Regions from separate parts of the Mesorhizobium sp. B1-1-5 genome, predicted to be linked through region 1. Evidence: predicted binding sites of a transcription regulator. Region 1 holds the regulator's gene; each other region holds the start of a gene.

Region 1 (5,928 bases):
CGACAGCGGGCGTCAGTGAACGCCTGATGTTTGCTCATGCCGTGCCCGCTGAGGAAGCGCCGGTTTCGCTTCCGGCGCCGCGCCCGCCAGCTGAGCTTCTGCCGCCTGGCGGCGGCACGTTACCGCCAGCCTCGCCGACAGCCAATGTCGGCCGGATCCGCAGACAGCTTGGCCGCGTTTCGCTTCCTGCTCTGCGCCGAAGCGTTGCGGTCGCCGCCACCACCGAGCTCGACCGTGGCGTCGGCTTTCTGCTGGTACCGGTGTTCCTGGCAGCCGGCGTGATCTGTTACTTCTCGCTGAGCGCCGAGCCGGACCTCTACAGGCCGCTTCCGGCGGTCGCCCTGATGGCGGTCTGCGCGGCGGTCTCGCGTTCCCGGCACAGAACGCACCTTGCGTTCATGGCGGCGTTTTTCTGCGCCTTGGGCTTTCTCGCGGCCAAGGTGGAGACCTGGCGGATGGCCACCCCGATGCTGGGTTCCGAAATCCAGACACGGCTGACGGGCCGCCTCGTCACCGCCGAGGCGATGGCCAACGGCCGTGTCCGGCTCACCATAGATCTGATATCCACCGAGCGTCCGAAGCTGCGCTACGCGCCGGACCGTATCAGGCTGTCGGCGCGCAGGATCCCGTCCGGCATGACGGCCGGGTCGATCCTGACCGGCTATGCCAAGCTGCTGCCGCCGACAGGTCCGGTTCGGCCGGACAGCTACGACTTTTCCTTCGACAGCTATTTTGCCGGCATCGGCGCCAGTGGCTTTTTCCTGGGCGATCCGAAACTTGTCGCGTCGACCCAGACAGTTCCAACGGAGGTGCCTTTCGGCGCGCGCGTGGCATCGGCCATAGAAAACGCTCGCGAGGGGATTGCCGACCACATCAGGAGCAGCATCGGTGGTTCCGAGGGTGAGATCGCAGCGGCGCTGATCGTCGGCGTTCGTGCCGGCATTCCGGACGAAATCAACGAGTCGATGCGACGGACCGGCATCTACCACATCATTTCGATCTCCGGCCTGCATATGGCGCTGGTTGCCGGCACGATCATGGTGCTTTTGCGCGGCGCCTTCGCGCTGTTTCCGGATTTCTCGTCGCGGCGGCCGGTGAAGAAATACGCCGCCGGGATCGCACTCATCTCGATCGCCGCCTACCTCATCATCTCCGGCATCGTGGTGGCGGCCGAGCGAAGCTTCATCATGCTGGCCGTGATGCTCGCCGCCGTGCTCTTCGACCGCGCGGCGCTGACAATGCGCAACCTGGCGATCTCTGCCATCGCCGTGATCCTTGTCTCGCCGCACGAAGTGGTTGGCCCGAGCTTCCAGATGTCCTTCGCCGCCACCGCCGCCCTGGTCGGCGCCTATGCCGGCTTTGCCGATTATCGCGCCGGCAAAACGACCGCGCCGCCGGCAAAGCGTTCGTTCCTCGGGTTCCTGTCGCGAAAACTGGTGGTTGGCGTGGGCGGCGCCGCCGTGACGTCGCTCATCGCGGGCAGCGCGACATTGCTGTTTGCCATCTGGCACTTCCAGCGGGTGTCGCCGCTCAGCCTGCTTGCCAATCTGGCGGTCATGCCGATCGTCTCGCTGATCGTCATGCCGTTCGCCGTGCTGAGCGCGCTGGCCATGCCCTTCGGCTTCGACGGTCCGCTCCTCTATGTGATGGGCAAGGGGCTGACGGCGATGATCGCCATCTCGGCATGGATTTCCGAGCGCTCGCCTGTCGATGCCGTCGGGCTGATCTCGATCCAGTCGGTGCTGCTGGCGACGGTCGCGCTGGTCGTCGCGACAATGGCCACCACCTGGCTGAGGCTTGCCGCCGTTCCCTTCGCGCTCGCCGCGCTGCTGGCCATTCCGCACGTCCGCACACCGGATGTGCTCATTTCCGAGGACGCGCATCTGGTGGCGATGCCGATCGGCGGCGGCGAGCTTGCCGTCAATCGCGAACGCTCCAACGAGTTCACTACCGACAACTGGAAACGGGCGCTGAAAGCCGAGGATATCGTGCCGCCGGAAAGGTTCGCCAAAGATACGCTGGACATTGCCGATCCCGTCGACCTGCCACCCGGCTCGCCCTTCTATTGCACCGGCGATCTCTGCATCGGCCGGCATCCTTCCGGCGCGATCGTCGCGCTCGCCGAGACCCGCGACGCCGCCCGGCCGGCCTGCGGTTTCGCCGACCTCATCGTCATCAACGACGCCACGGCCTATAACCCATGCCGCGATCCGCGTGTGCTCGTCGTCACCAAGCGGCAGCTGGCGCGCGACGGCAGCGCCGCCGTCTTCTTCGATCCGCAATCGGCAACCGCGCGGCCAACCGTCCGCTACGCGGTCGTAGAACCATACCGACCCTGGCACGAGCAGCGGAAATACACGCGCGAGGCGAGGGGACTGGCGCCCTATAAGCAGCCGGAAAACCAGCCGCCGCACCGGCCCAATAGATTGTCGTCCGGGCGAAGACGGCGAGCAGTTCTGCTCAATAGCGGCGAATAAGTCCCACGAGCTTGCCCTGAACCTTGACCCGGTCCGGTCCAAAGATCCGGGTCTCATAGGCCGGGTTGGCGGCTTCGAGCGCGATCGAGGCACCCTTGCGGCGGAAACGCTTCAAGGTTGCCTCCTCATCGTCGACGAGCGCCACCACGATCTCGCCCGGGCTTGCCGTGTTGGCATTGCGGATGATGACGGTATCGCCGTCGAAGATCCCGGCCTCGATCATCGAGTCGCCCTTGACCTCCAACGCATAATGCTCGCCGCCCATGATCATGTCCGGCGGCACCGAGATCGAATGCGTCTGGTGCTGGATGGCGTCAATCGGCACGCCGGCGGCGATGCGGCCCATCACCGGAATGGATACGGCCGCCGCGGCCTCGTCGTCATTGCTTGGCGTCGGGGTGCGCGATGGCGTCGCCGGCTTGACCTGGCGATTGAGATTGCCTTGGCCGCCCTGGATGACGCTCGGCGAAAACTTCTTCGCGGCATTAAGGCCTGGCGCGATCGAGTCGGGCAGGCGCAGCACTTCCAGCGCGCGCGCCCGGTTCGGCAGCCGGCGAATGAAGCCGCGTTCTTCCAGCGCCGTGATCAGCCGGTGGATGCCGGACTTGGAGGCAAGGTCGAGCGCCTCCTTCATCTCATCGAATGATGGAGGAATTCCGCTCTCCTTCAGGCGTTCATGGATGAACATCAGGAGTTCATGTTGTTTGCGCGTCAGCATCGGCGGCCCCCACGGGTTCTGAAACCAGAATCAGAAAAACAAACCCAGAACAAACACTATCTGTTCCAGTTGTGTTCCGCAACCGTTTAAAGTTTAGTGAATTTGTTAAGGCGGCCGAAACGATGTCGCATCCGGTGATGCCTTGGCCGTCCCGGCTGGGGTAGGGGCGTTGATTCCGCTCGGATTTGGAGCCTCCTTAAGCTGAATCAAGAGCCGACACCATCACGAAGCCGTGGATGGGATCACGTCGGTTTCTGCGCAAGCGTGCCGCACCGTGCCAACCTTAGCAATGGTTCCGATCCAGGGTCTTCGCCGTCTATGGACCAGCTAACATAGGACCAAAGGTTCTTGCCCTGTCGCCGACGGTGGTGAGACAACCCCCTTGGCCAGATCGAAATGGAGGCGGCAGCACAATGAGGGGAATTCCTGATTTCGCCGAAGTCGAGGCGATGGATGCCGCGGATCCGCTGCGCGCCACACGCGATCGCTTCGTCTTGCCGGAAGGCGTCATATACCTCGACGGCAATTCGCTGGGCGCTGCTTCGATCGACGCCTTCAACGAGATCGAGACTGCCGCGAGGCAGGAATGGGCGCGGGATCTCATCCGCGCCTGGAACACCGCCGACTGGTTCGATATGCCCATCGAGCTGGGCGACCAGCTCGGGCGCCTGATCGGCGCGAAACCCGGCCAGACGGTCGTTTGCGACACGACCTCGATCAATATCTACAAGGTCCTGCATGCGGCACTTGCAATGCGGCCCGAGCGTTCGGTGATCGTTGCCGAGGCCGACAGCTTTCCGACCGACCTCTACATGGCGGAAGGGGTCGCATCGACGCGGCCCGGCACGGTGCTGCGGCTCGAAGGCGCCGATGCCCCGACGATTGAGGAACTGGTCGACGATCGCGTCGCCGTCATCCTGGTCAACCACGTCAACTACAAATCCGGCCGGCTGCGCGACATGGCGGCGCTCACCCGCAAGGCCCATGAAGCCGGGGCGTTGATCGTGTGGGACCTCTGCCACACGGCGGGTGCGCTGCCGGTGGATCTCGACGGCTCGAATGCCGATTTCGCTGTCGGCTGCACCTACAAATATCTCAATGGCGGGCCGGGCTCGCCGGCCTTCATCTACGCCGCGAACCGCCACCACCGCGACATTCGCCAGCCGCTCAGCGGCTGGTGGAGCCATGCCCGGCCTTTCGCATTCGAGCAGGGCTATGCCGCCGGCACGGGGATCCGGCGGTTCCTGTGCGGAACGCAGCCGGTGCTGTCGATGCGCGCGCTGAAAGGCGCGCTGGATATCTGGAACGACGTCGACATGACAGCCGTGCGTGGAAAAAGCGTCGCGCTGACGGACCTGTTCATTCGGCTTGTCGAGGCCAGATGCGGCGGCTTCGGTCTTGAGTTGGAGAGCCCGCGCTCAGGCGCAGAACGCGGCAGCCAGGTATCGTTCGCCCATCCAAATGGCTACCAGGTGATGCGCGCCCTGATCGAGCGCGGCGTGATCGGCGATTTCCGCGCGCCATCCACCATTCGTTTCGGCTTCACGCCGCTCTATGTCGGTTACCGAGATGTCTGGAATGCGGTCGAGGTGCTGGAGGACATCCTGCGCACTGGCATCTGGCAAGACGCGCGCTTTGCCGTCAAAACAACCGTTACCTGACTTTGAATCGGCGATGCCGAACAAATGACCTGATCGCGGAGGCACCGTTGCTGGGACATCGTATTGTCGACTGGGATGACGCCTACGCAAATGGCGCCAATATCGCGGGTGGCGACCGCTGGCCGGCGGCGTGGGATGGACCGGCGCGGGCGTTTCGCGAACAACGGCTGGCGGAGGGCAGGTCGCGGCTCGATATCGTGTATGGCGAAGCGCCGCGCAATCGCTTCGACCTATTTCTCCCGTCTGCGGCGCCAAAGGGGCTCGTTGTGTTCATCCACGGCGGCTACTGGATGGAGTCGGACAAGAGCTCCTGGTCGCATCTGGCTGGAGGCGCGATCGGCCGCGGCTTTGCCGTCGCCATGCCCTCCTACACGCTTTGCCCGCAGACCAGGATCGGCGGCATAGTCGGCGAGGTCGCTGCAGCGATCGAGAAGGTGGCGACCATGGTCGATGGTCCGCTGATGCTGACCGGGCACTCGGCCGGCGGCCATCTCGCCAGCCGAATGATGACCACGGCCTCACCGCTATCATCCGATGTGGCGCGGCGCATACGCCAGGTGGTTTCGATTTCAGGCCTGCACGACCTTCGGCCGCTGATGTTCACAGCGCTGAACGAGACCCTGAACATCGACGAGCCGGAAGCGCGGAGCGAAAGCCCGGCATTGTTGCGGCCTCGACTGGGAGCCTGCATCACCTGCTGGGCCGGCGGCGGCGAGCGTGCGGAATTCCTGCGCCAGAGCGCGTTGCTCGCCAACGTCTGGACAGGGCTCGGCGCCGCCACACGTTCAGTGGTCGAGCCGGACCGACATCATTTCAATATTGTCGATGGTCTCGCCGACCCGGATCATCCCCTGACCCGTACGTTGGTCGACGAATAAGGGTTATGATCGACTTCGTCGACGTCTGGACGATCGACTTCGTCGGCGCCTAGCGCAGCATGAGCACGCTGCATTCAGCGCCGGCTTCCGCGGCCGGCGCAAAGGGTTCGCGCACGATCAGACCGTCGGCGTCGGCGAGCATCCGCAGCATAGAGGAGTCCTGGATGCCGAAAGGCGTCGCGACCAGGGTGCCG
Region 2 (5,928 bases), on a different contig from region 1:
ACGGAATTCTATGGTCTGCGCCGCGTCGCTGCGCTCCTTGCTCCGCCATAGAATGACGAGGTTGGGGCGGCTTCAACCAATTCCCGGCGCCGTTTCCGTGAAACAGTGAAACGCCCTGGTTCTCCGACACACGGATTTTGAAAGGTTGCCGTTTGTCACTCTTCCTGGAATTGCTCTGGACCGCTCGGCTATGCAAGCTTCTCCTTCAGGAAAGCAATTGTCCGGCCCCAGGCGAGGTCGGCGGCCTTCTTATCATAGCGCGCGGCCGAGGTGTCGTTGTTGAAGGCGTGGTTGGCACCCTCATAGACGTAGATCGTGTATTCGACATGCGCGGCGTCCAGCGCCTTCTTATAGGCGTCGATGCCGGCGTTGGTGCGTTCGTCCAACCCGGCATAGTGCAGCAGCAGCGGCGCCTTGATCTTTTGCGCGTCCTCGGCCTTGGGCTGCATGCCGTAATAGGCGACGCCGGCGCTGAGGTCGGGCGCATGGACGGCGAGTTGGTTCACCGCGCCTCCGCCCCAGCAGAAGCCGACCGCCCCGACCTTGCCGTTGCCGTCCTTGAGGCTTTTGAGATAGGCGACCGTCGCCACGCCGTCGGCCGCGACCCGGGTTGCGTCGAGCTTGGTGAACATGTCGCGCGCCTTGTCCTCGTCGGAGGGCGTTCCGCCAAGCGGCGACAGGAAGTCCGGCGCCAACGCGATGAATCCCTCCAGCGCCACGCGCCGGGCGACATCGCGGATATGCGGGTTCAGTCCCCTGTTCTCGTGGACGACGATGACGCAGCCGAGCTTGCCTGACTGGTTCGCGGGCTTGACCAGATAGCCCTTCATCTCGCCGCTTGAGCCGGGATAGGTGATGTCCTCGCCCTTAACGCGGCTGTCGTCCTCGGCGACGATCGCCGCCTTTGCGGAATTGGCCGCCAGCATCGGCGCGATCGCGGCCGCCGCGGCACCAGAGCCCGCCAGCTTCGTCAACTGCTCCATGAAGCGGCGGCGGTCGAGCGTCAGATGCGTGTATTCGTCATAGGCATCGATCATCGCCTGGGTGATGACAGGCTGCGTGACGACGGGCTGCGTGATGACGGGCTTGGCAACGGGGCTGGTCATGATTTTCCTCGACGGTTGGCGGTGAACCGCAAGATAGCGTCGAGTATCGCACGGTCCAGTCACGCCCCGGTGACGATCCCTGTAGAGGTCTGGCGCCGACCCGTCGCTCCGCCGACAAGCCCGGCTGATTCATCACATTTTGGTCATTTCCGAAACGCTTGATGGTGCTGTCACATTAGGACGTGAAGTTGCCGGATCGGCTTCACCGATACGAATGACGAAAAGGGGAATGCCATGAACGTCCAGGATATCATCAACACCGTTTCCTCGAAGGCCGGCCTCGACGAGCCGACCACCGAGAAGGTTGTCGGCACCATTTTTTCCGTGCTCGAGCATGAGGCTGAAGGCACCAGCGTTTCGTCCTTCTTCGACCAGATCCCCGGCGCCGGTGCGTTGGCCCAGAAATATGACGTGATGGCCGCCGGCGCGACGGCCAATTCGGGCGGCGGACTTCTGTCGTCGCTGCAGGGCGCGCTTGGCGGCGTGCTGGGCGAAAAGGCCGGCGCGCTGATCAACGGCATCGCCACGCTCAAGGCGTCCGGCCTCGACATGGCGCAAATCCGTCAGGCCGGCGAGACCTTGATCAAGCAGGCCGAGGTTGCCGCCGGCCCCGAGCTGACCAATCAGGTGCTGGACCAGGTGCCCAGCTTGCGCGGTCATCTCGGGCTTTGAGGCCTGACACCGCCCTGTCCTATTTTGGCAGCGTGTAGGCCATCACGTAATCGCCCGGCTTCGTGCCGACCGAGCCGTGCCCGCCGGCGACGATGACGACGAACTGGCGGCCGTCGGCCACCGTATAGGTCATCGGCGTCGACTGGCCGCCCGCCGGCAGCCTCGCCCGCCAGAGCTGCCTGCCGGTGGTGAGGTCGTAGGCCCGAAGATAATCGTCGACCGCGGCGCCCAGAAAAGCGACGCCGCCAGCCGTGATCATCGGCCCGCCTATGCCGGGAACACCGACCTTGAGCGGCAAAGGCAGCGGCGTCATGTCGTAGACAGTGCCGTTGCGGTGCTTGTAGGCGATGTTTCCCGTCTTGAGATCGACGCCGGCGACATAGCCCCAGGGCGGCGCCTGGCAGGGAATGCCGAGCGGCGACAGGAACGGTCCCATCACCACCGCGTAAGGCGCGCCCTCGTTGCGGTTCAGCCCCTGCTCGCTGCCCTTGGTGTCGCCCGGCGGCGGCACGTCCGCGCGGGGGATGAGCTTCGAGGTGAAGGCGAGATAGGTCGGCATGCCGAACATCACCTGCCGCACCGGATCGACCGCGACGCCGCCCCAGTTGAAGACGCCGAAATTGCCGGGATAGATCAGCGAGCCCTGAAGCGAGGGCGGCGTGTAGCGTCCCTCATAGCGCAGCTTCTTCAATTCGATCCGGCACGCCAACTGGTCGAACATGGTGATGCCCCACATGTCGGCGCCGGTCAGCGGCTTCGGATTGAAGGACAGATCCGAGGCCGGCTGCGTCGGCGAGGCATGATCGCCCTCGATCGCGCCGCCGGGCGCCGGCACGTCCTTAACCGGAATGATCGGCTCGCCCGTGCGACGGTCGAGCACATAGAGATCGCCTTGCTTGGTCGGCCCGACCAGCGCCGGCACGACGCCGTTCGCCGTGGTGATGTCGACCAGCGACGGCTGCGCAGGCACGTCCATGTCCCACAGATCGTGATGCACGGTCTGCCGGACCCAGCGCAATTGCCCGGTGTTGAGATCGAGCGCGGTGATCGAGGAGGAGAACTTCTCGACATTGGCGCTGCGGCCCATGCCGAGCTGGTCCGGCGTCTGGTTGCCGAGCGGAACGTAGAGCAGTCCCAGCTTCTCGTCGGCGCTCGCGGTCGACCACATGTTGGGCGAGTTGTGGGTGTAGGTCTGCCCGGCGGGCAGCGGCATCGTCACATCCGGATTGCCGGAATCCCAGTTCCATAGCAGCGCGCCGGTGTTGACGTCGAAGGCGCGGATGACGCCCGACGGCTCCTCGGTCGAGTAATTGTCGTTGACCGCGCCGCCGACGATGATCTTGCCGCCGACGATCAGCGGCGCCGACGTCGAATAGTAGTAGCCCGATTTCGGATATGGCATGTTGGCCATCAGGTTGAGCGTGCCGCCGTCGGCGAAGGACGGACACACCTGCCCGTTCGCGGCGTCGAGCGCGATCAGCCGGGCGTCGGAGGTCGGCAGGTAGATGCGTGCGGCGCAAGGCTGGCCGACGGCGATCTTGGCGTCGGCATAGTAGGACACGCCGCGGCAGGTCTGGTGCTGGCGGTTGGGGTCGAGCTTGATCTTCGGGTCGTAGCGCCACTTCTCCTTGCCGCTCGCGGCATCGATGGCGATGGCGAAATTATGCGGCGTGCAGATGAACAGCGCGTCGCCGATCTTCAGCGGCGTCACCTGATAGGTCGTCTCGCCGATATCGTCGGGGCCTTTCACGTCGCCGGTGCGATAGGTCCAGGCAGGCTGCAGCTTGGCGACATTGTCCGGCGTGATCTGGTCGAGCGGCGAATAGCGCTGGCCGAAAGGCGTGCGGCCGTAGAACTGCCACTCGCCCGCCGGCATGTCGCCGCCGAGATTGGCGGCCGTCGCCGCCTTTTCGGTGCCCAGCGTGCCGCCGATATCCATGGGATCGGCGGTCATCGAATAACCGGCGACCGCGAGCGAGGCGAGCACGGCCAGGATCAGCGGCGCGCGTCCGTCCGGCCCGAGCAAGCCCCGCCTTGCCCACGGCGTCAGCAGCCACAGGGCGATGAGCACGATGACGCCGCCGCGCGGGCCGAGCTGCCACCAGTCGAAGCCGATTTCCCAGACCGCCCAAGATAGCGTGGCCAGTACGAACAGCGCGTAGAGCCAGAGCGAGGTCGACCGGCGCCTGAACAGCAGCCAGGTGGTGATCAGGAAGACCAGGCCGGCGACCAGATAGTACCAACTGCCGCCCAGCGCGATGAGCCAGATGCCGCCGCCGCCGAGAATGAGACCGATGAGGAAGAGGACGAGGGAGGTGATGGTGACAGCCAAGACGGTGCTCCTTCGACTGTTGCGCCTTCGCGGCCGCTCTCAGGCGACGGCGAGCCGTCCCTGCCCTGCCGTCAGCTTTCCCTCACCCGCTCCGGCTGTCAAGTTGGGGCCAGACACGCGAAACTAGAACAAAACGTAGACAGTTCTGGTCTTTCGCTGCCGAATCACTACATTCGGGGGCGATGTCGGGCTTTTCCGAGGACATGCCTTTTTTCGATGAACCGAATGCGCGGCCGGCAGCGGCTCCATCCGGCATAGCCGCGCGCGCCATGGCCGCCCGCAGCGGCCAGAACGGCGCGCCCGATTATCTCAAGGGCCTGAACCCGGAGCAGCGCCTCGCCGTCGAGACGACCGAAGGCCCGGTTCTGGTGCTGGCCGGCGCGGGCACCGGCAAGACGCGGGTGCTCACCACGCGCATTGCCCATCTCCTTGCCACCGGCAGGGCCTTTCCCTCGCAGATCCTGGCTGTCACCTTCACCAACAAGGCCGCGCGCGAGATGAAGCAGCGCATCGGCATCCTGATCGGCGAAGGCAATGTCGAGGGCATGCCCTGGCTCGGCACCTTCCACTCGATCGGCGTGAAGCTGCTTCGCCGACACGCCGAGCTCGCCGGGCTGAAATCGGATTTCACCATTCTCGACACCGACGACGTGGTGCGGCTGATCAAGCAGCTGATCCAGGCCGAGGGGCTGGACGACAAGCGCTGGCCGGCCAAGACCTTCGCCCAGATGCTCGACAACTGGAAGAACAAGGGCCTTGGCCCGGACGAAATAGCGGAAGGCGATGCGCGCAGCTTCGGCAACGGCAAGGGCCGCCAACTCTACAAGGCCTACCAGGAACGGCTGCAGACGCTGAACTCCTGCGACTTCGGCGACCTGCTCTACCATCCGATCCGCATCTTCCGCGCCTATCCGGACGTGCTGAAGGAATACCACCGCAGGTTCAAATACATACTGGTCGACGAGTATCAGGACACCAACACCGCGCAATACATGTGGCTGCGGCTGCTGGCGCAGCGCCCCAATTCCGGGCGCAAAGGCGCTGACGCCGGCGGCAGGCCAATCTCCCCCCAAGTGGGGGAGATGTCCGGCAGGACAGAGGGGGGCGCGAAGGATCGCGACGCCTCCAATCTTTCAGGCGGAAAGGCCGGCGGGACAGCGCCCCCCTCTGTCGCCTCCGGCGACATCTCCCCCACAAGGGGGGAGATTGGAGCCAGTGCCGTAAATATTTGCTGCGTCGGCGACGACGACCAGTCGATCTATGGCTGGCGCGGCGCCGAGGTCGACAACATCCTGCGCTTCGACAAGGATTTCCCGGGCGCCACCATCATCCGGCTGGAACGCAACTATCGCTCCACCGCGCATATATTGGGCGCGGCCTCGCACCTCATCGCCCACAATGAGGGCCGCTTCGGCAAGACGCTGTTCACCGATCGCAACGACCCCGAGGACGACAAGGTTCACGTCCACGCCGCCTGGGACTCGGAGGAAGAGGCGCGGGCCATCGGCGACGCCATCGAGGCCTACCAGCGGCAGAAGCACAATCTCAATGACATGGCGATCCTGGTGCGCGCCTCCTTCCAGATGCGCGCCTTCGAAGACCGTTTCATCACGCTGGGCTTGAACTACCGCGTCATCGGCGGCCCGCGCTTCTACGAGCGGCTGGAAATCCGCGATGCATTGGCCTTCTTCCGCGTCGTCGCCAATGGCGGCGACGACCTCGCCTTCGAGCGCATCATCAACGTGCCGAAGCGCGGGTTGGGCGAAGCCACCATCCGCCAGATCCACGATACGGCCCGCGCCATGCGCATCCCCATGC
Region 3 (5,928 bases), on a different contig from region 1:
TTTGCGCGGCCTGGATATAGCCGTCCATCTCGGCGGCCGGGATTTCGTCATTCTGCGGCACCGGGTTGGCGACGAGGATGCCGCCGCCCAAGCCCAGCGCCTGACGCGTACGGTAGAAATGCGCGATGTCTTCCGGCGCATGAAGGGTCAGCGGCGCGCGGAAGGGCGACTGCCTCGACCAGAAGGCGGGCATCGTCTCGCAGCCATGGCCGATGACCGGCACGCCGCGCGTTTCCAGCACTTCCAGCGTCTTTTCGATGTCGAGGATCGCCTTGGCGCCGGCCGAGACGACGATGACCGGCGTGCGTGCCAGCTCGTCGAGGTCGGCCGAGATATCGAAGCTTTTCTCAGCGCCCTTGTGGACGCCGCCGATGCCGCCGGTGGCGAACACTTTTATGCCGGCCATATGCGCGGCGATCATGGTCGCCGCAACCGTGGTGCCGCCGGTGCGCGTTTGAGCGACCGCGAAACCGAGATCGGCGCGCGACAGCTTCATGGCATCGCCCGTCATGGCAAGCGATTCGCGCTCGCCGTCGGAGAGGCCGATCTTGATGCGGCCCTCGACCACGGCGATCGTCGCCGGTACCGCGCCGCCATCGATGATGATCTGCTCGATCTTGGCGGCCATGGCGCCGTTGTCGGGGTAGGGCATGCCGTGGGTGATGATGGTGCTTTCCAGCGCCACCACGGGCCGGCCGGCGGCAAGCGCCTCCGCCACGGGCGGATGGATGTCGACAAAGGGGCGGGCGGTGTCAGGCGTCATGGCTGTCTCCGATCCGAGGGATTGCTCCGGCAGTGGTGGCCCTATGCCACTTCCCGCGGCTCCGGCACAAGGGCAAGCGCCTGCGTGAAGGTGGTGATCGTGAAGGACGGCACGGCCTGCGGGCTCTCTATGGCGAGCATTGCCGCGGCAAGGCCTTCGCGTAGTGCTGCGCGCAGTGGCAGGCCGCGCAGCAAGGCGGCGACGGTTGCGCCGGTCAAGGCGTCGCCGGCGCCGGTCACGTCGGCCACCTTGCGCGGCGCGGGCGGGTCGATCTCGAAGATGCCGGTGTCGTCGAAGCCTAGCACCGGAGCGCTGCCGGACGTGACCACGCCGGCATTCAGGCCAGCGCGCCTGAGCGCGTCGACAAGGGTCTTGCCGGATGGCTCGGCGCCGACCAGCGCGGCGGCCTCGCGACGGTTCATGAAGAGCAGCGACAGACGGTCGAGCAGCGGCGCCAGGCGGACGACCTTGGCCGGCGAGACGGCTATGGCGAAGACCGGCCGGCCCCCGGCAAGCGCCAGCAGGCGCTCCAGCGCCGCCGTCGGCAGGTTGGCGTCGCACATGATGGCGTCGGCGGCGGCGATCGCCTCGCGCACCTTGGCGCGCCTTATTTGCTTGGGGAAGGCAAGGTCGTAGAGCGCCATGTCGGCAAGCCCGACGATCAACTCGCCTTCGGCATCGATCAGCGCCGTGTAGCTCGGCGTCGTGCGGTCGAGGAACACCACCGAAAGGTCGGTTATCCCGGCGTTGTCGATCGCCGAGGCGACCGTGTCCGCCGCAGCGTCGCCGCCACGCACCGAGATCAGCGAGGCCGACACGCCGCGCTTCACCACGCTGCGCAGCGCGTTGAAAACCACGCCGCCGACGTCCTCGCGCATGATGCCGGGATTCGAAGCCGCGGGCACATAGATGCCCGAGACCTGGCCGCGCCGGTCGATATGGGCGCCGCCAAGCGCCAGGATTGTTGGGGATGTCGGCATTTCGGGTCGGTGACTTTCGTTGGTCGCGCGGCTGCGCACACTAGAGCGGTTCAGCGTTTCACGGAATCGCCGAACTGCCCTAAGTCTTTATCCCGGACGGAAAACCGCTACGCACTTTTCCTGCAATTGGTCTAGGTTTCCTCAGGTCGCCCTGCAATCGGGGTCGCGATTCGGACGGCCGGATATCGAAATCTCTTCTGGACCGGTGGCTGCACCCTGTACCAGCCTTGGTGAGACAAAAATAGAACAAATCCAGATATTGATTATTTTTCAGATATTTGTTGCCCCTTGCCAAATGAGAACAAAAAAGGTACAAAACAAGCAGGGATCACGGATTGTCCGGCCTTCATTGACGACCAAGGGGTGATGTATCATGGCTCAGAATTCTTTGCGGCTTGTAGAGGATAAGGCAGTGGACAAATCAAAGGCTCTGGACGCGGCGCTGTCGCAAATCGAGCGCGCGTTCGGCAAGGGCTCGATCATGCGGCTCGGCGCCAACGAGCAGGTGGTCGAGATCGAAACCGTGCCGACCGGCTCGCTCGGCCTCGACATCGCGCTCGGCGTCGGCGGCCTGCCGCGCGGCCGCATCATCGAGATTTACGGGCCGGAAAGCTCGGGCAAGACGACGCTGGCGCTGCACACGGTTGCGGAAGCCCAGAAGAAGGGCGGCATCTGCGCCTTCGTCGATGCCGAGCACGCGCTCGATCCGGTCTATGCCCGCAAGCTTGGCGTCGACCTCGAGAACCTTTTGATCTCGCAGCCCGACACCGGCGAGCAGGCGCTGGAGATCTGCGACACGCTGGTGCGTTCGGGCGCCATCGACGTGCTGGTCGTCGACTCGGTGGCGGCACTGACGCCGCGCGCTGAAATCGAAGGCGAGATGGGCGATTCGCTGCCCGGTCTTCAGGCTCGCCTGATGAGCCAGGCGCTGCGCAAGCTGACCGCCTCGATCTCGCGTTCCAACACCATGGTCATCTTCATCAACCAGATCCGCATGAAGATCGGCGTCATGTTCGGCTCGCCCGAGACGACCACCGGCGGCAACGCGCTGAAATTCTACGCCTCGGTGCGCCTCGACATCCGCCGCATCGGCTCGGTCAAGGACCGCGACGAGGTCGTCGGCAACCAGACCCGCGTCAAGGTGGTGAAGAACAAGCTGGCCCCGCCCTTCAAGGTGGTCGAGTTCGACATCATGTATGGCGAGGGCGTGTCGAAGACCGGCGAGCTGATCGATCTCGGCGTCAAGGCCGGCGTCATCGAGAAGTCGGGCGCCTGGTTCTCCTACAATTCCCAGCGCCTCGGCCAGGGTCGCGAGAACGCAAAACTGTTCCTGCGCGACAATCCCGACACGGCGCGTGAGGTCGAGCTTGCATTGCGCCAGAATGCCGGGCTGATCGCCGAGAAATTCCTTGAGAATGGCGGCTCGGAAGGCGGCGACGACGGTTTCGAGGACGAAGCCGGCGCCCTGTAAAGTGCGTTTACGCCTGGGATTTTGGGCTCTGCGCGACCCGAGGGCGGCCGAGGATAGTTGGTTGGCTTAGCCGGAGTTCGGCCACAATCCTGGTTTATCGTCTTATGCTTATGTAATCGAGTTCTTGTATTGCGTAACCCGAACCGCCGGCCTTCGTGCCGGCGGTTTTGCGTTTCGCGGGCAGCGCTGAGCCGCCGCTCGTCGGCCGATTGGCCGCGCTGCAATGAATTCAGCAATGCGCTTTGGTCCATGCTTGTGCATGTCGTTTTCCCAAAACCGCTTGCGCAGTTTTGAGCGACACGCCTGTTTTGCGTGTTTCTGGACAGGCTCAAGAGCTATCGCTAAAAGGCCAATCTATCTTCTGAAACACCAAAGCCCATTTGCCGCCGGCCGGGCCGGCGGTTCTTGCGAAAAAGGCAGTATGCAATGAGTGGCGTGAACGACATCCGGTCGACATTCCTCGACTACTTCCGCAAGGAGGGCCACGAGATCGTCGCCTCCAGCCCGCTGGTGCCGCGCAACGATCCGACGCTGATGTTCACCAACGCCGGCATGGTGCAGTTCAAGAACGTCTTCACGGGCCTGGAGAAGCGTCCCTATTCGCGGGCCTCTACCGCGCAAAAGAGCGTGCGCGCCGGCGGCAAGCACAACGACCTCGACAATGTCGGCTACACCGCGCGCCATCTGACCTTCTTCGAGATGCTCGGCAATTTCTCGTTCGGCGACTATTTCAAGGAGCGCGCGATCGAGCTTGCGTGGAACCTGATCACCAAGGGTTTCGGCCTCAAGAAGGACAAGCTGCTCGTCACCGTCTACCATACCGACGACGAGGCGGCGGCTTACTGGAAGAAGATCGCCGGCTTCTCGGACGATCGCATCATCCGGATTCCTACCTCGGATAATTTCTGGGCGATGGGCGACACCGGCCCCTGCGGCCCGTGCTCGGAAATCTTCATCGATCGCGGCGAGCATATCTGGGGCGGACCGCCCGGCAGCCCGGAAGAGGATGGCGACCGGTTCCTGGAATTCTGGAACCTGGTGTTCATGCAATACGAGCAGGTGACCAAGGATGAGCGCGTCGACCTGCCGCGTCCCTCGATCGACACCGGCATGGGCCTGGAGCGCATGGCCTCTATCCTGCAGGGCGTCGAAAGCGTCTTCGAGACCGACCTGTTCAAGCATCTGATCGACGCTGCGTCCTCCGCGCTCGGCCAGGGGCCAAGCCAGGAGAACGTCGGGTCGTACCGCGTCATCGCGGATCATCTGCGCTCGTCCTCGTTCCTGGTGGCCGACGGCGTGCTGCCGTCGAATGAGGGGCGCGGCTATGTGCTGCGCCGCATCATGCGCCGTGCCATGCGCCACGCGCAGCTGCTGGGCGCCAAGGAGCCGCTGATGTGGCAGCTGGTGCCGTCGCTGGTGCGCGAGATGGGCCAGGCCTATCCCGAGCTGGTGCGCGGCGAGGCGCTGATCACCGAAACGCTGAAGCTTGAGGAAAGACGCTTCCGCAAGACGCTGGTGCGCGGCCTCGGCCTGCTTTCGGACGCGACCGAGACGCTCAAAGCCGGCGACATGCTGGACGGCGAGACGGCCTTCAAGCTCTACGATACCTATGGCTTCCCGCTCGATCTGACCCAGGATGCGCTGCGCCAGCGCAGCATCTCGGTCGATATCGCCGGCTTCACCGACGCGATGGAGCGGCAAAAGGCCGAGGCGCGCGCGCATTGGGCTGGCTCGGGCGAAGCCGCGACCGAGACGGTGTGGTTCTCCGTGCGCGAAAAGACCGGCGCGACCGAATTCCTCGGCTATGAGACTGAAGCTGCGGAAGGCATCGTCCAGGCCCTGGTCAAGGACGGCAAGACCATCGACAGCGCGAGCCAGGGCGATGCGGTCGCCGTGGTCGTCAACCAGACGCCGTTCTACGGCGAATCCGGCGGCCAGATGGGCGACACCGGCGTGATTTCCGGCGAGGGTTTTTCAATCGAGATCTCGGACACGCAGAAGAAGGCCGATGGTTTGTTCGTGCATCTCGGCAAGGTGGCCAAAGGCACGGTCAAAACGGGTGATGCCGTCGAGCTGAAGGTCGATCATGCCCGCCGCTCGAGGCTGCGCGCCAACCACTCCGCGACGCATCTCATCCACGAGGCGCTGCGCGAGGTGCTGGGCACCCATGTCGCGCAGAAGGGGTCGCTGGTTGCGCCCGAAAGGCTGCGCTTCGACATCTCGCACAACAAGCCGATCTCGGCCGAGGAACTCGAGGAGGTCGAGCGCATGGCCAACGAGATCGTCGTGCAGAACAGCCCGGTGACGACGCGGCTGATGTCGGTCGACGACGCGATCGCCGAGGGCGCCATGGCGCTGTTCGGCGAGAAATACGGCGACGAGGTGCGTGTCGTGTCGATGGGCACCGGCCTGCATGGCGCCAAGGCCAATCGGCCTTATTCCGTCGAGCTTTGCGGCGGCACGCATGTGAAATCGACCGGCGATATCGGCCTGGTGCGCATCCTGTCGGACAGCGCGGTGGCGGCCGGTGTGCGCCGCATCGAAGCGCTGACCGGCGAGGCGGCGCGCAAGCATTTGGACGAGCAGGACAGGCGGCTGAAAGCCGCGGCAGCGACCTTGAAAATCGCGCCGGCCGATGTGCCGTCGCGCGTCGAAACATTGCTTGAAGAGCGCAAGAAGCTCGAAAAGGAGCTTACGGAAGCGCGCAAGAAACT
Region 4 (5,928 bases), on a different contig from region 1:
CAGCGCACGGCTGACGATCACGCTCATGGCGTAATCGAGATAGGAGCGCTGCATCTCCTCGATGATCGAAATCGGCTCGATGCCGGTGGGGCCGCCGTCCGGCCCGCGCGGTGTCTTCTGGTCGGTCAAATCAGGTCACAATCCAGTCGGGAATCACTCACCGCTTATATAGGAAGCCTCGCCGAAACTCCAATGTCGGCCGGACTTTTCAAGAGACAATTTTAATGGCAATTTCAAATGGATATCGCTGATTGCGACGATATGGCCAAGGTCGATTTCGCTGCGGCCGGCGTCAGCGCCCTCTGGTCCGTCTGGCGCGATAGGCGCCGGGAGCTTGTCCCATCTCGCGCCGGAACCGGCGGTTGAAGGTCGACAGATCGTTAAAGCCGGCATCGAAGGCGATCGTCGAGATCGCCGCGCCCGAGCTGCGCAGACGCACCGCGGCGCGGTGCAGCCTCGTCCTCAGCAGGAACTGATAGGGCGTCATGCCGGCAACCTGCCGGAACGTGCGCAGGAAGTGAAACGGGCTTGTCGCCGTGCCGGCGGCGAGCTTGGTAAGCGACAATGGTCGATCGGCGTTGAGCTCGATCAGCCGCACCGCCTCGGCAACGCGTTTCTGGTCGCGGCGGCTGGGCGCCCGGCCAGGTGTGGAAGTGTCGGCCGCAGCCGTGGCGACCGCCCCGGCCATGCGCAGGCCGAGTTCCTCGAATGCCTCGCCGTCGCCCGCTTCCCGTGCCGCTTCCGCCTCGGCCAGCAGAGGCGCCAGCGCCGGCAAGGGCGGCAGGCGCGGATGCGTAAAGCCGAGCCGTTTCACATCCGGCAGGTCGGCCAGGACGCGCTCCAGATAGGCCGGCGAAAAATGGAAGGAGAGGCAGCGGTCGCCGGCGCCGTGCTCATGCCCGCATTCATAGCAGGCGCCGGGATTGCCGAGCAGGATGGCGCCCGGCGCCAGCATCGCCGTCCCCTGGCGCGTGCGGTAGCGGAACGCGCCCCTGGTCACGGCGGCGACGCAAAAGCTGCAATGCTCTTCCTCGAATGGCTTGTCGCCGGCGACGGCCGTGCACACCACGTCGGACACCTGCCAGCCATGTCCGGAAGCCAGAGTCTTCTGCGCGGTCGCCATGGCTGAAAGATAGCAATTTTTCCCAAGCGCAGAACCCTGCCATACCGCTACTACTGGCCCTCTCCTGACAAACGAGGCAGCAACAATGACCGATCCCTTTGCCGAGGCCCTGCACAGCGACGGTCCAAAACTGGACCTTGCCGAAAAGCTGAAACTCTATGGCCGCTTCATCGGCGCATGGACGTTCGATGCCACACGCATTCTCAAGGATGGCACAAGGCTCACGGGTCGCGGCGAAGTGCATTTCGGCTGGGTTCTCGAAGGCCGCGCCGTGCAGGACGTCTGGATCTTGCCCGCGCGGAACACCGGGGCCCAGACTTCGCTCGGAGCATGGACCTTCTACGGCACCACATTGCGTGTCTACGATCCGGGCGCCGACGCCTGGCACATCTTCTGGAGCGACCCGCGCAACCAGTATTACAGCCGCCAACTCGGCCGCGCCGAGGACGGCACGATCGTCCAGGTCGGTGCCGACGGCACCGGCGCGTCTGTGCGCTGGAGCTTTTCACGCATTACCGAAAACTCGTTTCGCTGGCTCGGCGAGCGCTCGCGTGATGGCGGCGCGACCTGGCGCATGGAGGTCGAGTTTCTGGCTCGCCGCCTAAATGAACCTCGATAGCGATCGAAAAGCCGCAAGGAATTGAAAGTAGCGATCCTTCGCGCCTGCTTTCACAGCTTCGCACACCATTTCCTTCCGCTTTCCAGCGCCCGGGCTTTGCTCTACCAATTGCGGAGACTGGGCTTCGCCCGGCGGGAGGGGACCAGCGATGCCGAGTTTCGACAGCCTGTTCAACGCCTTCGTCACCATCCTGGTGACCATCGACCCGCCGGGACTGGCGCCGCTGTTCCTTGCCGTGACGCGCGGCATGAACCGTGACGAGCGCCAGCAGGTTTCGGTCCGCGCCTCGGTGATCGGCTTCCTGGTCATGGCGTTGTTTGCGATTGCCGGCGCCTCGATCCTGTCGGTGTTCGGCATAACGCTGCCGGCCTTCCGCGTCGCCGGCGGCTTCCTCTTGTTCTTCATCGCCTTCGAAATGGTGTTCGAACGCCGACAGGACCGCAAGGAGAAGATCGGCGACGTCGCCATCACCAAGGACATGATTCACAACATCGCCGCCTTCCCGCTGGCAATCCCGCTGATCGCCGGTCCGGGCGCCATCTCGGCAACCGTGCTGCTGTCGGGCTCCTTCCAGGGTTTTGGCGCACAGGCGGCGCTGGTCGGCATCATAGCGATCTGCCTGGTGATCACCTTTCTGGTTTTCGTGCTGTCCGAGCGCATCGACCGCATCCTCGGCCAGACCGGCCGATCGATCCTGACCCGTCTGCTCGGCGTCATTCTCGCGGCGCTTGCCGTGCAGTTCGTGGCGGACGGCATCAAAGCGCTGATGGCCGCTTGAACAGTATCCTACTGCCTACTGCCTACTGCCTACTGCCTACTGCCTACTGCCTACTGCCTACTGCCTACTGCCTACTGCCTACTGCCTACTGCCTACTGCCTTACTTCGCCGCCGTCTCGACCACCTCGAAATCGTGCGTGATGGTCGCCGTCTTGGCCATCATGGCTGAAGCCGAGCAGTATTTTTCGATCGACAGATCGATCGCGCGTTTCACCTTGTCGTGCGACAAGGCTCTGCCCTTGACGATGAAATGCATGTGGATGCGGGTGAACACTTTTGGATCGGCTTCGGCCCGGTCGGCGTCGAGCTCGACCACGCAATCCTCGACCGCCTCGCGGCCCTTCTCGAGGATGTGCACGACATCATAGGCGGAGCAGCCGCCGGTGCCGATCAGCACCAGTTCCATCGGGCTCGGTCCCGGCGTTTTGCCTTCCGGCCCGTGCGCAGTGCCCAGCACGACCTTGTGGCCGCTGCCGGACTCGCCGACGAAGGTGCGTTCCTCGACCCATTTGACGCGTGCTTTCACGTTGATCTTCCTTGAAAAATTCCCGTCCGCGCCAAGGCGTGTTGAGGTTCAGGTCAGGCCGCGCCTTAAAGTACGTGAGCACCGGAAGCGCAGGAAGCCGGCATTTGCAGGCCGGCCTCACCTGAATATCAACACGCCTTACTGGCCGAACACAACGGCGTGCATGATCCGGCCGGGCAGCAGCGTGAAGATGCCGGCGCCGACCAGCGCGAACAGATAGAGCTTGATCATGGCGCCGCGATGCGCGGTTACCTTATGCGTGTGCGCATACCAGGTCGCCAGCGGCACGGTGACCAGCACCAGGATCGACAACAGATGGATCGGGCTGAACGGACCGACAAGCCGGATCTGCTGGATCCAGAAGCTCGATATGGCGATGACCAGCATCAACGCCACCCAGGTGTAGCCCAGCACACGATGACGCACAGTACCTTTCGGCAGCGCCAGCTGGGCGCCGCCGATGGCTAAAGCGGCGAAGGCCGCGAATGCATGCCACGGAATGGGAGGCGACGCCGACAGAAGCGGTCCGAGCGACATCGCGCCTTCCCCTTAGACGGCCGTTTCGAGACGATTAAAACGGGATCTCGTCGTCCAGCTCGCGTGACGAGCCGCCGCCACCGCCGCCCCTGGAGCCGCCACTGCCGCCGCGGTTGAAGCTTTCATTCGGGCTGGACTGGCCGAAATCCGAGCCTCGGCTGTTGCCGCCGCCGGAATAGTTGCCGACCTGGCCGCCGCCGCCCTCGCCGCGCGCGTCGAGCATCTGCAACTCGCCTCGGAATTTCTGCAGCACGACCTCGGTGGTGTATTTGTCGGCACCGGTCTGGTCCTGCCATTTGCGGGTCTGCAGCTGACCCTCGACATAGACCTTCATGCCCTTCTTCAAATACTGCTCGGCCACCTTGGCGAGCTGGTCGTTGAAAATGACGACGTTATGCCACTCGGTCTTTTCCTTACGCTCGCCCGAGTTCTTGTCGCGCCAGCTTTCCGACGTGGCGATGCGAATGTTGACGACCGGATCGCCGGAATTCAGGCGGCGGATTTCAGGATCCGCTCCGAGATTGCCGACCAGAATGACCTTGTTGACGCTACCCGCCATCTTACTTCTCCGCGCTCATCCGAAACAAATTTCAAGTCGCTCACCTTACAGCCTGCGGGTCGTCGCCGCCCGCAAAAGGCTGGCTTTTCCCCACAAGGTTTTTGTTCTCTTTTCGTTCTAGTCATAGCTGCACTTTCTGTCAAGGAATGTCAGCAAAGGCAGGCTTGAACGTGCGTCTTGATATGGCGATCAAATAGACGCTTGCCAAATCGATAAGTATCGACTTATGCTTCTGCCATGATCGAAGCAGAGATTTTCCGCGCTCTGGCCGACCCGACGAGACGCGCGGTTTACGAGCGGCTGACCGCCGGCGAGATGAGCGTGAGCGAGCTGCGCGCCGGCATGAGCGTGTCCCAGCCGGCGGTCTCGCAGCACCTTGCCGTCTTGCGCGGCGCCGGCCTGGTGGTCGAGCGACGCGCCGGCCGCAACGCCTATTACCGCGCCGATCCGCAAGGGCTCGACCCGCTGCTCGACTGGATCGAACGCTACCGCGCCTTCTGGCCGGAACGCATCGAGAAGTTGAAGACGGTTCTGAAAGGAATGGACCAATGACGGCAACCGAAAATCCGACGGTCAACGAAGCGCCGCTCAATTTCGAATGCGAGCTTCCCGAGCCGCCGGAAAAAGTCTGGCGGGCATTGACCGAGCCGGAACTGCTGGCGGCCTGGATGATGCCGAACGACATGAAGGCGGAAGCCGGCGCCCGCTTTGCCTTTGCCGGACCGGATGAACCGATCGAATGCGAGGTGCTCGAGGCCGAGCCCGGCAAGCTGCTGCGCTATTCCTGGCATCAGCGACCCGACGCGAACGACCGCGACGGGTTTCCGGCCTTCGACAGCATCGTCACCTTCACGCTGGCGCGCACCGCCTCAGGCGGCACGCATCTCAGTATCGTCCATGACGGCTTCGTGCCGGTGGCGGAACCTGTCCTCGCCATTGCCGGCGCTGGCTGCGGGCTCTCGCTTCACGCGCGCAAGAACCCGATCGCCGCCAACGCGCCGTGCATGATGCTGCGCGCGGCCTGATCAACGAAAAACCGAGGAGACCCGACATGAGCGCCCTGGCCAATCTGGTGCCGATGGTCATCGAACAGTCGAGCCGCGGCGAACGCGCCTTCGACATCTTCTCGCGGCTGCTGCGCGAGCGCATCGTCTTCATCAACGGCGAGATCAATGACAGCGTCTCGGCGCTGGTCTGCGCGCAGCTTCTGTCGCTGGAATCGGACCACCCCGACAAGGAGATCTCGATCTACATCAACTCGCCGGGCGGCATGGTGACCAGCGGCTTCGCCATCTACGACACGATGCAGTACATCTCCTGCCCGGTGTCGACGGTCTGCATGGGCTTTGCCGCCTCGATGGGCTCCTTCCTGCTGATGGCCGGCGCGCCGGGGCGGCGGATCGCGCTGCCCAACACGAGGATCGTGCTGCATCAGCCGCTGGGCGGCTTCCAGGGCCAGGCCTCAGACATCCAGCGCCATGCCGAGGACATCGTGCGCACCAAGCAACACATCACCGAGCTCTACGCCAAGCATTGCGGCCGGACCTACGAGGAGGTCGAGCGCACGCTCGATCGCGATTACTTCATGAGCGCCGCGGAAGCCAAGACCTGGGGCCTTGTCGACCACGTCTACGACACCCGCAAGAAAGCGGCCTGACGTTGCGGGCAGGCGCGCGGCAAATTGATCGCCGCGCGTCTGGCATTGCCCTAGCCGCGTCCCTATAGTCCGCGCATGATCAGGCCCGTTCAGCCCAGACATCTATGCGCCGCCTTCGCCGCGCTTGCC

The links. The regulator LexA, encoded in region 1, represses DNA repair genes until DNA is damaged. The targets are predictions, from matches to a motif close to TGTTCNNNNTGTGTTCNG.
Region 2: FJ980_RS13300 (UvrD-helicase domain-containing protein) is a predicted target of LexA. The motif match lies at 4,235-4,252, and genes of this name have one in related genera.
Region 3: FJ980_RS09440 (carbohydrate kinase family protein) is a predicted target of LexA. The motif match lies at 1,975-1,992, and genes of this name have one in related genera.
Region 4: FJ980_RS27180 (single-stranded DNA-binding protein) is a predicted target of LexA. The motif match lies at 4,245-4,262, and genes of this name have one in related genera.

What each region holds. Positions count from the first base shown of each region.
Region 1 is NZ_VFWS01000121.1:3,090-9,017, forward strand. It holds gene FJ980_RS25135 (ComEC/Rec2 family competence protein) at 1-2,477, shown strand, start outside; gene lexA (transcriptional repressor LexA) at 2,461-3,195, opposite strand; gene kynU (kynureninase) at 3,609-4,856, shown strand; gene FJ980_RS25150 (alpha/beta hydrolase) at 4,904-5,734, shown strand; gene glp (gephyrin-like molybdotransferase Glp) at 5,784-5,928, opposite strand, start outside.
Region 2 is NZ_VFWS01000032.1:29,847-35,774, reverse strand. It holds gene FJ980_RS13315 (dienelactone hydrolase family protein) at 189-1,106, opposite strand; gene FJ980_RS13310 (hypothetical protein) at 1,341-1,778, shown strand; gene FJ980_RS13305 (glucose/quinate/shikimate family membrane-bound PQQ-dependent dehydrogenase) at 1,798-4,110, opposite strand; gene FJ980_RS13300 (UvrD-helicase domain-containing protein) at 4,293-5,928, shown strand, end outside.
Region 3 is NZ_VFWS01000018.1:39,651-45,578, forward strand. It holds gene FJ980_RS09435 (pseudouridine-5'-phosphate glycosidase) at 1-763, opposite strand, end outside; gene FJ980_RS09440 (carbohydrate kinase family protein) at 805-1,743, opposite strand; gene recA (recombinase RecA) at 2,117-3,214, shown strand; gene alaS (alanine--tRNA ligase) at 3,641-5,928, shown strand, end outside.
Region 4 is NZ_VFWS01000150.1:4,784-10,711, forward strand. It holds gene gyrA (DNA gyrase subunit A) at 1-129, opposite strand, end outside; gene FJ980_RS27155 (AraC family transcriptional regulator) at 293-1,123, opposite strand; gene FJ980_RS27160 (hypothetical protein) at 1,209-1,742, shown strand; gene FJ980_RS27165 (MarC family protein) at 1,891-2,520, shown strand; gene FJ980_RS27170 (OsmC family protein) at 2,621-3,046, opposite strand; gene FJ980_RS27175 (DUF2306 domain-containing protein) at 3,185-3,583, opposite strand; gene FJ980_RS27180 (single-stranded DNA-binding protein) at 3,618-4,142, opposite strand; gene FJ980_RS27185 (metalloregulator ArsR/SmtB family transcription factor) at 4,380-4,694, shown strand; gene FJ980_RS27190 (SRPBCC domain-containing protein) at 4,691-5,167, shown strand; gene FJ980_RS27195 (ATP-dependent Clp protease proteolytic subunit) at 5,194-5,799, shown strand; gene FJ980_RS27200 (hypothetical protein) at 5,875-5,928, shown strand, end outside.